2 regions of the Thermopolyspora flexuosa genome follow, and region 1 is predicted to be linked to the other one. Evidence: riboswitches for the same ligand, from Rfam matches in the RefSeq annotation. Region 1 holds a riboswitch; the other holds the start of a gene.
The links. A riboswitch is a leader RNA that binds a small molecule or an ion and turns the genes downstream of it on or off. The one in region 1 is predicted to bind thiamine pyrophosphate.

Region 1 (5,701 bases):
CGCTCCCCCACCGCCCGCGCCGCTTCACCCTTGCCCACGGCGGGAATCAAATGCCGGATTCGGTCGGGCCGCAATTCCCGGATATTCACCATTTACCTCGATGTTCAATGCCCACTTATCAAAGTCGTGGTCACAAGCCGTATCGAGGTGAGAGCCTGACAAATTGTGGCGGACAGGGTGACCCAGGAGCTGGAGGCCGGGTTATCGCGAATTGTCAAGCTGGCGGAGGAGCACGCCTACGCGCTCGACAACCCCGCGCGGGCGATGGCGGCGAACGCGTGGGTCGGCGGCGGCGCCCCCGTTTTCGCCCAGGCGCTCGAAGGACGCCGCACCGGGCTGCAGCAGGCGTTCACCGCGGCCGCGGAGGCGGTCGCCGAGCAGATCCGCCGCCTCGGCGGGCAGGCGTCCGCGCCACGGTTCGTCAGCCACATCAGCGTCGCCTCGGCGGTGCCCGGCCGCTTCTCCGGCATGGACGTCGGCGTCATGACCCGGCTCGTCGCCGACCTCGACCGGGCCGCCCGGGAGCTTCCCCGGGCCGGGCAGCGGCTCGTCGAGGAGCTGACCGCGCTCAGCGTCGTCGCCACCCCCGGGCGGCAGGTCGCCGAGGCCGGGCTCTGGGCGCAGCAGCAGGTGACCGACCTGCGCCGGCGGCTCGCCGTACTGCAGCGGGAGCACCCCGACGGCACGGCCTCCCGGGCGTCGGCCGCGTTCGGCCTGTTCGGCGGCCACGCCCCCGACCCGGACGGCGTCGGCGCGCTCACCGCCGCCGCGGCCACCGGCGACCGCGCGGCCCTGGGCAGGCTGCTCGAGCTCCAGGCGACCGGGAAGGACGCCACGCTGGCGTTCCGGCTCAACGCGTGGTGGCGCGGACTCGACGAGCAGGCCCGCGACCGGCTCATCGCCACCGCGCCCGACCTCATCGGCCGCCTCAACGGGCTGCCCTCGGCCGTACGCGACCAGGCGAACCGCCGCCACCTGGAGGCCCAGCGGCAGGCGATCACCGCCGAGCTCGCCCGCCTGCGCGCCTCGGCCGCCGACGCCGAGGCCCGGATCGCCGAGCTGGAGCTGAAGATGCGCCAGATCGCGGCCGTGGACCGGGCGCTCGCCCTGGGCGGGCGGGGCAACCGCCCGCCTGCCCTCCTGCTCGACCTGTACCTCGGCAAGGACGGCAAGGCCGCCATCTCCTACGGCGACCCTGACGAAGCCGACAACGTCGTCGCCTACGTCCCCGGCACCGGTACCACGCTCGAGGGCTTCGCCGGGGACGCCCTCCGCGCCGTAACCCTGTGGGACGAAGCCGACCGCCTGGTCGAGCGGGGCAAGAAGATCGCGTCCATCGCCTGGCTGGGGTACGACGCGCCGCAGTGGGACAAGACTCACTACATCGATCGAACCGTGGTGAACCAGAACGCCGCCAAGGCGGGCGTGCCCGCGCTGGTGAGTTTCACGGACGGCCTGCACGCCGCCCACAAGGCCGCCGCCGGCGTCCGCCTGACCGTGCTGGGACACAGCTACGGCTCCACGCTGGCGGGCCTGGCCGCCCAGGCCCGGCCGAAGACCTTCGCCGACCAGCTCATCGCGGTCGGCAGCCCCGGCCTCGCCGCAGCGACCGCGAGGGATCTCGGCGTCGGCTCGGTCTGGGTGGGCGAGGCTCCCAATGACCCGGTGGGCGACGTCGGTTCGCTACCCCTGGAACCCACCGGCACCTTCGACCCGCTCACCGGGCTGCCCGAATGGGGTGGTCCTCTCGGCCCCGACCCCAGCCACCCCCGATTCGGCGCCAACCAGTTCTACGTCGAGGACACCGGCGATCCCGCCTACACGTTCAAGGCGCACTCCAGCTACTGGGACATCGACCCGGCCACCCTCACGCCCTCGGCTTCGCTGCGGAACATCGCTCGCCTGGTGAACGGGCAGTACGACAGGCTGGTGCCGTTCCCAAAACCATCGGCACCGCCACCGACCGTGACCCCGTCGCCCACACCGGCCCCCTCGCCCGCTCCGGCGCCCTCAGCGACACCGACTCCTTCACCGACACCGGCAGGAGGATAGATGCCTCGGTTAGCCGTCGTATTCCTGGTCGCCCTCCTCGCGGCCGCATGCACCGCTCGCGGGAATTCTCCGGAAGAAAGGCCGGCCATCAGCACGACCCAACCGACGATGACCGAGAAGGAGGCGCGCGCCGAGGTCGAACGCATCGCGAGGGCGACCGCCGAGGCAATCGACCCCGAGCCCGAACTCGACCTCTATCGGCCGAGCCTGAACACGCGCTACTGCGACCCTGACCATAACGGTCCCGGCGATCCCATCTATGTTTATCGCGCGTATTACTTGCGCGGCATTCCGAAGGAACGGCTGACGGACGTAGCCCACCAGATTCGCCGGTTCTGGGAGGGGCAGGGATATGTCATCGAAACGTCCACGGCGGACGGCCGCGATTTGATCGCACGCTCGCGATCGACGGGGTTCCGCCTGGGACTCGCGGAGACCGGCGACGGTGTCCTGTCCATCGACATCGGGTCACCGTGTGTGCTGCCGGACGCCGGGTCGTCCCCTGCCGACACCTGACCGGCCCACCGCGCTGAGGCGTCACCCGCACACCGGAGCCGCCGTCTCTCCCGAACCGGCCGTGACGACCGGTCGGTGAGGGGCGCCACCGACGAAATCGTCCCGTCGCGCGATGGCGACAATCCAGGGCCGGCGGCTCCCGGGGGCCGAGAGCAGCGCGGCCAGGAAGGCCACGCAGCTGCCGTGGCCGGTGGGCCAGGCCGCGCGGGGCGGCCCGGCCCTGCCGTACCGGACGTCAGGTCAGGAGAGCCACTGGGCGGTGGGCCAGGTCTCCCGGCGGTAGGCGCTGTCCCAGAACAGCCACTCGTACTCGGTGGCGCGGAGGAACGCCTCCGTCATCGCCTCGCGGACCGGCGGCTCGGCCGTGGCCGCGTGGCGGTCGGCGATCTGCTTGACGCGCTCGACCGAGGCGGCGAACTCGGGGTCGGCGTAGGTGTTGATCCACGCGCGGTAGGGGTGCTTCTCCACGTCCCGGGTGCGCTCGAAGATGGCCGAGCCGACGTCCTCGTAGACCCAGAAGCACGGCAGCAGCGCGGCGACGAGCACCGGGTACGGCTCGGCGAGCGCGGTGGCCTGGAGATACGACGAGTAGCCGAGGCAGGTCGGCGAGGTGACGATGCCCTCCAGGTCGGCGGCGGACAGGCCGAACTCCTCGATGTACCCGGCATGCAGGCTCCGCTCCACGACGAGCGCGGTGTGCGCGGCCTGGGCGAAGAACGCGGCCTCGTCGACGTCGGTCGCCCGGGTCGAGGCGGTGGCGAGCGCCTTGCCGAAGGCGATCAGGTAGCGGGAGTCCTGGACGATGTAGAACGCGAACCGGTCGCGGTCGAGCGTGCCTGCCTCCAGCTCGGTGTTGAAGGGGTGTTCGTGAATGGCCCGCACCAGCTTGGCCGCGCGCGCCCACACCTCATCGCAGAATGCGGTGGCCCCTGCCACGTGACGTTCCCTCCGCTAGTCCTAACTAGATCAGGTTCAACGGGTGTGATCTCAGCCCGGACATGCCGGGCACCCCGCGTCAAAAGGGCACCGTAGCAGTCCTCCGCCCGAACCGCACGATCGGGTCGCCGCCCGGCGATCACCGCGCACGTGGGCGCCCGCCCACCGGAGCGCTTGGCCGGTCCATCGCCGCCGCGGGGCCGCGACGGCCCGCCATAGGGAGAATTGCCACCTGACAGGCGACGTGATCCATTTGGTGAACCTTCGGTAATCCTGACGCTGTTCTTGGCCTTTCAAGCTTGTACGCCCGGGGCCGCCGCCGATCTACTTTTGTTCGGCCTCACCGGGCCGCAGAGCACATCAGATCGGGGGGATCGCCATGTGGGGAAGGGCGCTGACGGTGGGGGCCCTGGCAGGCCTGGTCACCGGGCTCGTCACCGTGGGTGCCGCGCAGGCCGCCGCGCCACGCTGTCACGGGCCGGTGACCGGCGAGACGACGCGGACGACGACGGTTCAGGGCGTCGGCACCACGGCCGAGGGCGCGCCCCGGCAGGACCAGGTGGTGTGGACGATCAACCGCGTCGACGGCATCCGGGTCAGCCTGAACTGCGACAGCGAGACCGACGCGGCGGCCGACGACGCGGGGGCCTCCATCGTCGTGGAGGACGCCGGGAACGCCCAGGCCGAACCGGCCACGCCGCAGACCACGCAGATCGAGCCGGCCGGCGGGGACGGCGAGCCGTCCCCGGACGAGGCGCTGTTCAACATCAGCACGATCGCGACGCAGATCGTGCCCAGGTGATACGCGCGTGCCGGCCGTACCTCGCACGGAAGGTACGGGCACGCGAGGGGCGGCCGACCGGCGAGGGGTCGGCCGCCCCGATACGTCCTCTTCGGCGGAGGCCGGAGGCCGGGATCAGGCGCCGCGCAGGGTCGCGCCGAACCGGGACGCGGCGACCGCGACCGCGGCGTCGCGCGCCGCGGTGGTCTCCTCGACCGTCAGCGTGCGGTCGGGCGCGCGGAACCGCAGCGTGTAGGCGAGGGACTTCTTGCCCTCCCCCACCTGCGCGCCGGTGTAGACGTCGAACAGCCGGATCGACTCCAGCAGCTCGCCCGCGCCCTCGCGGAGCGCCGCCTCCACCTCGGCCACCGGGGTGTCGGCGGGCACCACGAGCGCCACGTCCTGGGTCGCCACCGGGAACGAGGAGACCGCCGGGGCCTGCGCCGGCCCGGACAGCAGCTCCTCCAGCACCGACAGCTCCAGCTCCAGCGCGCAGGTACGGCGCGGCAGGCCGTACGCCTCGATCACCCGCGGGTGCAGCTCGCCCGCGTGGCCGAGCAGCCGGTCACCGGCGTACAACGCGGCGCACCGGCCCGGGTGCCACGGCGCGGTCCGGGCCGCCTCGACCCGCGGCTCGATCCGGGCCTCGCGGATCACCGTGCGCGCGGCCTCGACCGCGTCCGCCCAGCTCGCCTGGCGGCCCTTGCCCCACCAGCCGGACCGCTCGAACTCGCCGGCGAGCACCGCCGCCACCCGCAGCGGCTGGGCGGGCAGCGCCGACTCGATGCGGTCGAGCTCCTCCGGGGTGGGCCGGCGGTCGACGGCGAGGATCGGCGCGGTCTCCGGGGCGCCGGGGCGCGGCAGGAACACCGTGCCGCTCTCGAACAGCGCCACGTCGGTGAAGCCGCGGCCCACGTTGCGCACGAGCGTCTTGATCAGGCCCGGCAGCAGCGTGGTGCGCATGAACGGCTCGTCCTCGCTGAGCGGGTTGGCGAGCCGTACCGCGACGCGCCGGTCGTCGTCCTGCTCGAGCTGGAGGTTGTCGAGGTCCCTGCCGGACATGAACGGGTAGGACAGCACCTCGACGAACCCGGCCGCGGCGAGCGCCCGGCCGACCCGGCGGCGCAGCCGCTGCGCCTCGGTGAGCCCGGACCCGGCCGGGGCCGGGGGCAGCACCGACGGCAGGTTCTCGTAGCCGACCAGCCGGACGACCTCCTCGACCAGGTCGTTGGGGTCGGTCAGGTCGGGCCGCCACGACGGCGGGGTCACCGTGATCAGGTCGGTGGAGTCGCCGATCACCGAGAGCTTGTCGGCGAGCGCCCCGCCCGACACGGTCGCGGTGTTGAGCGACGGGTCCGCCCGGCGCACCGTGCCCTCGGCAGTGCCCCCGGCGGCGTCCTTGGCGCCCTCCTCCGG
Region 2 (5,701 bases), 1.0 Mb from region 1:
CTCATCCGCCGCTCAACCACCCTGCACCGCCGTGAGCACCTCGACGCGGTCGGCCTCCGCCAACGGCGTCGAGTCCCACGCGCCACGCGCGATCACCTCGTCGTTCACCGCCACGGCGACGCCGGTGGTCCGCTCGGTGAGCGCCCGTACGGCCTGCGCCACCGTGGCGCCCGCGGGCAGCTCGTGGTCGGTGCCGTTGATCGTGACTCGCATAGGCACTCCCCTGTTCGTCAGCGAGTGGTGGACACGTCGTCACGGCCGTCGCCCTGGTCCGGCCCGTGCTTGGCGAAGCGCGCCGGCGAGCAGGCCGCCACCACGGACCGGTCCTCCGCCAGCGCGGTGTCGGCGGTGAGCGGAGCGAGCAGGATGCCGTTGCGATGGTGGCCGGTGGCGAGGACGAGCCCGTCGACGGCGCTCGGGCCGATCATCGGCAGGTTGTCGGGCGTGCCCGGGCGCGGCCGGGCGACCACGTCGACCAGCTCCAGCTCGGTGATCCCGGGCACCAGCTCGCGGGCGTCGCGCAGCAGCTCCCACAGGCCGCCCGCGGTCACCCGCTCGTCGAAGCCCATCTCCTCCTGGGTGGCGCCGAGCACGAGCTCGCCGTCCCGCCGCGGCACGAGGTACGCGGGCGAGCCGTACACCATGCCGCGCACGCAGTGGCCGAGCAGCGGCCGCTCCGCGCGCAGCCGCATGATCTGGCCCTTCACCGGCCGTACCGGCGGCAGCACGCCGGGCGGCAGCCCGTCGACGAAGCCCGACCACGCGCCCGCGGCGAGCACCACCTGGCCGGCGGGCAGGCCGTCCCCGCCGGCGAGCCGTACGCCCCGGCACGCCTTGGGATCGTCGCCGGAGCCGGTGAACAGGAAGCCGGTGACCCGCTCGCGGTGCACCGGCACGCCGAGGCGCTCGACGACCGTGGCGAGGGCCCTGGTCACCCGCCGGGGGTCCACCCAGGCGTCGTGCTCGGCGAGCATGCCGCCGGAGACGGCGGGGGCGAGCATCGGCTCGAGGCGGCGGCACTCACGCCCGGTGAGCCGGGTCACCTCCAGCCCGAGGCTGCGCATGAAGGCGCCGAGCTCGTCGAGCGCCGCCATGTCGTCGGGGTTGAACGCGACGGCGAGCGTGCCGTCGGCGCGGTAGTCGAGGTCGATGCCGGTGGCCTCGGTCAGCTCGGCGGCGAACGCCGGCCACCGCCGCAGCGACTCCAGGCCGAGCTGCAACAGGGGCTCGTCGGTGTAGGTCACCTCGCTCACCGGGGCGAGCATGCCCGCCGCCGCGTGCGAGGCGCCCGAGCCGGGGGAGGGATCGACCACCGCGACGCTCCGTCCGTCCCGTACCGCGCGCCAGGCCACGGCGAGCCCGATGATCCCGCCGCCGACCACGAGCACGTCCGGGGCCGCTCCGTCGATCCCGGTGTCGTTCATGAGGTTGTATCGCTCCCTTCGCCGGTATGACCCGGATCAGGTTCCTGCGGTCGAGGGCCTCCCCGCCCTCCTCTCAGCCCGGCCGCCGGGCTCCCGCGCGTTTTGTTCCTATATCAGCCTATTCCCGGCAGGACCGCCAGGGGAGGCGGGGTCCCGCCGGGGTACGGCGAGGCCGCCGGCGGCCCGAAGCCGATCACGCGGCCGATCGCACCCTGCCGATTCCACGCGGCCGATTCCACGCGGCCGATTCCACGCGGCCGATTCGCCGTGCCCGATCACCGCGGCGCGACCGGCGTGTCCCGCCCACCCCGGCGCGATCGATCGAATGCAATCACCGAAAACGTTTGCGACGCCGGATAACGACCTTAGGTCACCCCTCGGTCACCGAGACCTCGTGCGCGTCGCCGGTGCGTTTCGGTGGGGGTGCCCGCAGGGACGTCCGAAATCCATGGAAAAATATGCTTTTTCTCGGTGGTGCGCCCGGACGCGTACCGAAGGACCTGACTTTTCAGCAGATGTTGACATGCGGTAACCACGGTTGAAGTGGGAGGCTGCTGAAACTTCCACCCACGCGGATTTCCGTCCCGGGCGGACGCCGCACGCAGGGCCGCTGACCTGTCGCTGTCCGTCCGAAACGCGCCCCCTCCTGACCGGCGGGAAGGCGTGGCACGTGCGCGCCCTGCGGCGGGCCGGGCGTGACCCCGGCGCGGTTCGTGCCGCCGCGCGTGGTCTCATCAATGAATTCGGGCGCCGGTGAGCGAACCTGTCACCAAAACGCGGTTAGCGCGAGGGCGGCATCGCCGTTTATGGTCGGCGTTGTGAATCATGTCGTTGTGGTGGGTGCCGGCCTGGCCGGCTTGCGAAGCGTCGAAGCACTGCGGGCTCGCGGATTCAGCGGCAGGATCACGCTGATCGGCGAGGAACCGCACCGCCCCTACGACCGGCCGCCGCTGTCGAAGGCGGTTCTCGCCGGTGAGGCCGACAGCACGGTGGTCGACGCCGACCTCGACGCCCTCGGCGTCGAGCTGCGCACCGGCGTGGTGGCGACCGGCCTGCGTGAAGGGGTGCTGCTCACCTCGTCCGGCGAGGTGCCGTACGACGGACTGGTGATCGCCACCGGGGCGAAGCCGATCCGGCTGCCCGGCGACGGCCCGCAGCACGTGCTGCGGACCATCGACGACGCGCTCGCGCTGCGCGCGCTGCTCACCCCGCGCACCCGGGTGGTCGTGGTGGGCGCGGGCTGGATCGGCGCGGAGGTCGCGACCGCGGCGCGCCGGGCGGGCTGCGAGGTGACCGTGGTTGAGGCGGGCCCGACCCCGCTGGCGGCGGCCCTCGGCCCGGCCGTCGGGGCGTACACCACGTCCTGGTACGCCGAGGCCGACGTCAAGCTCCTGCTGGAGGCGAAGGTCGAGTCGGTGGACGTGGGCGGGGTCACCCTCGGCGACGGCACCTTCGTCGAGGCCGACGTGGTGGTGACCGGCGTCGGGGTACGGCCGGCGGTCGACTGGCTGGAGGGCTCCGGCGTCGAGCTCGGCGACGGCGTGCTCACCGACGCCCATCTGCGCACCACCATGCCCGGCGTGGTCGCCGTGGGCGACTGCGCCGCCTGGTGGTCACGGCGGTTCTCCCGGCGGCTGCGGGTGGAGCACTGGGACACCGCGCTCAGCGCCCCGGAGGTCGCGGTCGCCTCGCTGCTCGGCGAGGAGGCGGTCTACGACCCGGTGCCGTACTTCTGGTCCGAGCAGTTCGGCCGCATGGTGCAGTACGCGGGCCACCACGCCGGAGCCCGCATGGTGCCGCGGGGCGAGCCGTCCGCGGACGCCAAGTGGTCGGTGTGCTGGCTGACCGGCCGGCCGGGCGAGGAGCGGCTCGCCGCGATCCTCACCGTCGACCGCCCGCGCGACCTGGTGCAGGGCCGCCGCCTCATCGAGGGCCGCCACCGGGTCGACCCGGTCCGGATCGCCGACCCCGACGTCACCCTGCGCGACTGCGTCGTCGGCTGATCCCGCCGGCCCCGATGTGCCGGTCGGGGCCGGCGGAGCGTACGGCGCGGCGGACGCTCCGCCTCGGTGAACGGGCCCCCGGCGGCAGGTGCCGCTGCCGGCCGGAGGGCCTGTCCCGGCGGCGGGCGCGGTGCCCGCTGCCCCGGTGACGGAGGTGACACGACGGCCGGGCCGCCGTCCGGTGCCGCGGACGGCGGCCCGGTCCGGCTTCCAGGGGTGGTCGTCGCCGTCCTCAGGGGGCCGCTCGCCGGGCGCCGTCACGGTGGGCGCGGTGGGCCGGGGGTGGGCGGTGCGGCGCACTTGACCAAAGCTTTGCGTGGCACGTCCGTGCCGCATGCCGGGGGTGTTTGACAAGCGTGCGCCCGTGGTAATTGTGATGGCGTGACGCTTTCCGTGCTACAGATCGACCGGGAGACGGATCAGCTCGTCGGCGAGTGGATCCCCCTGTCGGAAGCGGCCCGGCGGCTTGGGATCACCGTGGGCCGGGCCAAGCAGCTCCTCAGAGACCGGAAGCTCATCGGCGTCCGCCGCGACGGCGGCGAACCACAGGTCCCGGCGGCGTTCATCAAGAACGGAGACGTGCTCAAGGGCCTGCCCGGCACGCTCACCGTGCTGGCGGACGCGGGTTTTGACGAGATCGAGTCGCTGCGCTGGCTGTTCACCGTCGACGACTCCCTGCCGGGGGCGCCCGTCGAGGCGATCGCGGCCGGCCGGCACACCGAAGTGAAGCGGCGTGCCCAAGCTCTCGCTTTCTGACGCCCGGCTGTACCTCTGCACCGACGGCCGGCGCCGCCAGGGTGACCTGGAGGAGTTCCTCGACGCGGTTCTGGCGAACGGCGTCGACATCGTCCAGCTCCGGGAGAAGGGCCTTGAGGCCCGGGAGGAGCTGGAGCTGCTCGAGGTGTTCCGCGCGGCCTGCGACCGGCACGGCAAACTGCTCGCGGTCAACGACCGCGCGGACGTCGCCTTCGCCGCCCGGCCGGACGTGCTGCACCTCGGTCAGGGCGACCTGCCGGTGGAGATCGCCCGGCGGATCGTGGGTCCGGACATGATCATTGGACTGTCGACGCACTCGGCCGAGGAGGCCACCGCGGCCGCGCGGCAGGAGGGCGTGGACTACTTCTGCTGCGGCCCGATCTGGCCCACACCCACCAAGCCGGGCCGTCCGGCCCCGGGTCCGCCCCTGCTCAAGCACGCGGCATCCCTGGACACGGACCGGCCGTGGTTCGGCATCGGCGGCATCAACCTGGACAACCTCGACGAGGTGCTCGGGTACGGCGTGCGCCGGATCGTGGTGGTCCGGGCGATCACCGAGGCCGAGGACCCCGGCGCGGCCGCCGCCGAGTTCGCCCGCCGCCTCGCCGCGGTCTGACCACCCGGCCGGGGCGTTCGCCGGGCGGGTCGCCGACCGGTACGGCGTGCCCGGCCGCCGCTTGCCGCACCTGTTTGGCGAGCCGTGCCGAGCGGTGCGGCGGAGGCCACCGTCGGCGGGTACGCCATCCTTCGGCGGGCCTGTGCGCGGATATGCCGGAGCGGCCGAGGTGCGGCGAGAGAGGCGGACCTCCCGCCGCCCCGCGCCCCCTGGACGGTCTCCAGAGTGCCGGCCGCGCACGCGGCGTGGCCACGGGTGGCGGAGGACCACCGTATGCGGCCCGGCCTCACTCCGCCGGGTCCTGGCCTCCCGCCGCTCCGGGCCGCGGGCGACATCCGCCCGCCCGGCGGCGGCGTGCCCGGTGGTGCGCGCGGACCGGACGTGGAGCGGGCTTCGCCCGCCCTCGCTCCGGGCTTCACCGGCGCCCGCCGAGAGCGGCGCGTCACCCACGAGCGCAACCGAGGCCGCGACCGCGGCGGGGCACGAGGAGCGGAAGCCGCGGCGGGTCACCCGGTCATGCCGTCCTGGTGACGGCCCGCAGGGTCGGCGAGCGCGGCGTCGGCGACGCGCCGGACATGATCCGGCCCACCGGGTGCGCGGTTCCCGCGGGGTCAGGCGCGGCGGCTGGTGGCGAGCACGGCGAGGTCGGCGAGGGCGCGGCGGGCCTCCTCGGTGATCGGGGCGTCGTCGAGCGACGCGAGGGCCTCGTCCACGTACCGCTTGATCATCTCCTCGCACTCGACGAGCGCGCCGGTCTCGGCGATCACCTGGCGCAGCCGGGAGACGCCCTCGGCGTCGAGGTCGGGGTCGCCGAGGTGGCTGCGCACCACGTCGGCCTGGGCCGGGTTCGCGGCGGCGAGGGTGCGCGCGATCAGCATCGTGCGCTTGCCCTCCCGCAGGTC

Region 2: it holds a riboswitch for thiamine pyrophosphate, as region 1 does, so the genes downstream of both, thiO (glycine oxidase ThiO) here and tenA (thiaminase II) in region 1, are expected to answer to the same signal.

Annotation. Positions count from the first base shown of each region.
Region 1 covers NZ_VFPQ01000001.1:2,285,377-2,291,077, reverse strand. Annotated here, with positions in the region: gene FHX40_RS09650 (alpha/beta hydrolase) at 166-2,052, shown strand; gene FHX40_RS09645 (hypothetical protein) at 2,161-2,568, shown strand; gene tenA (thiaminase II) at 2,809-3,504, opposite strand; TPP riboswitch at 3,494-3,591, opposite strand; gene FHX40_RS09635 (hypothetical protein) at 3,905-4,306, shown strand; gene pheT (phenylalanine--tRNA ligase subunit beta) at 4,421-5,701, opposite strand, start outside.
Region 2 covers NZ_VFPQ01000001.1:3,295,141-3,300,841, reverse strand. Annotated here, with positions in the region: gene thiS (sulfur carrier protein ThiS) at 13-213, opposite strand; gene thiO (glycine oxidase ThiO) at 231-1,424, opposite strand; TPP riboswitch at 1,421-1,531, opposite strand; gene FHX40_RS13920 (NAD(P)/FAD-dependent oxidoreductase) at 2,231-3,427, shown strand; gene FHX40_RS13915 (Rv2175c family DNA-binding protein) at 3,809-4,183, shown strand; gene thiE (thiamine phosphate synthase) at 4,161-4,799, shown strand; gene FHX40_RS13905 (polyprenyl synthetase family protein) at 5,411-5,701, opposite strand, start outside.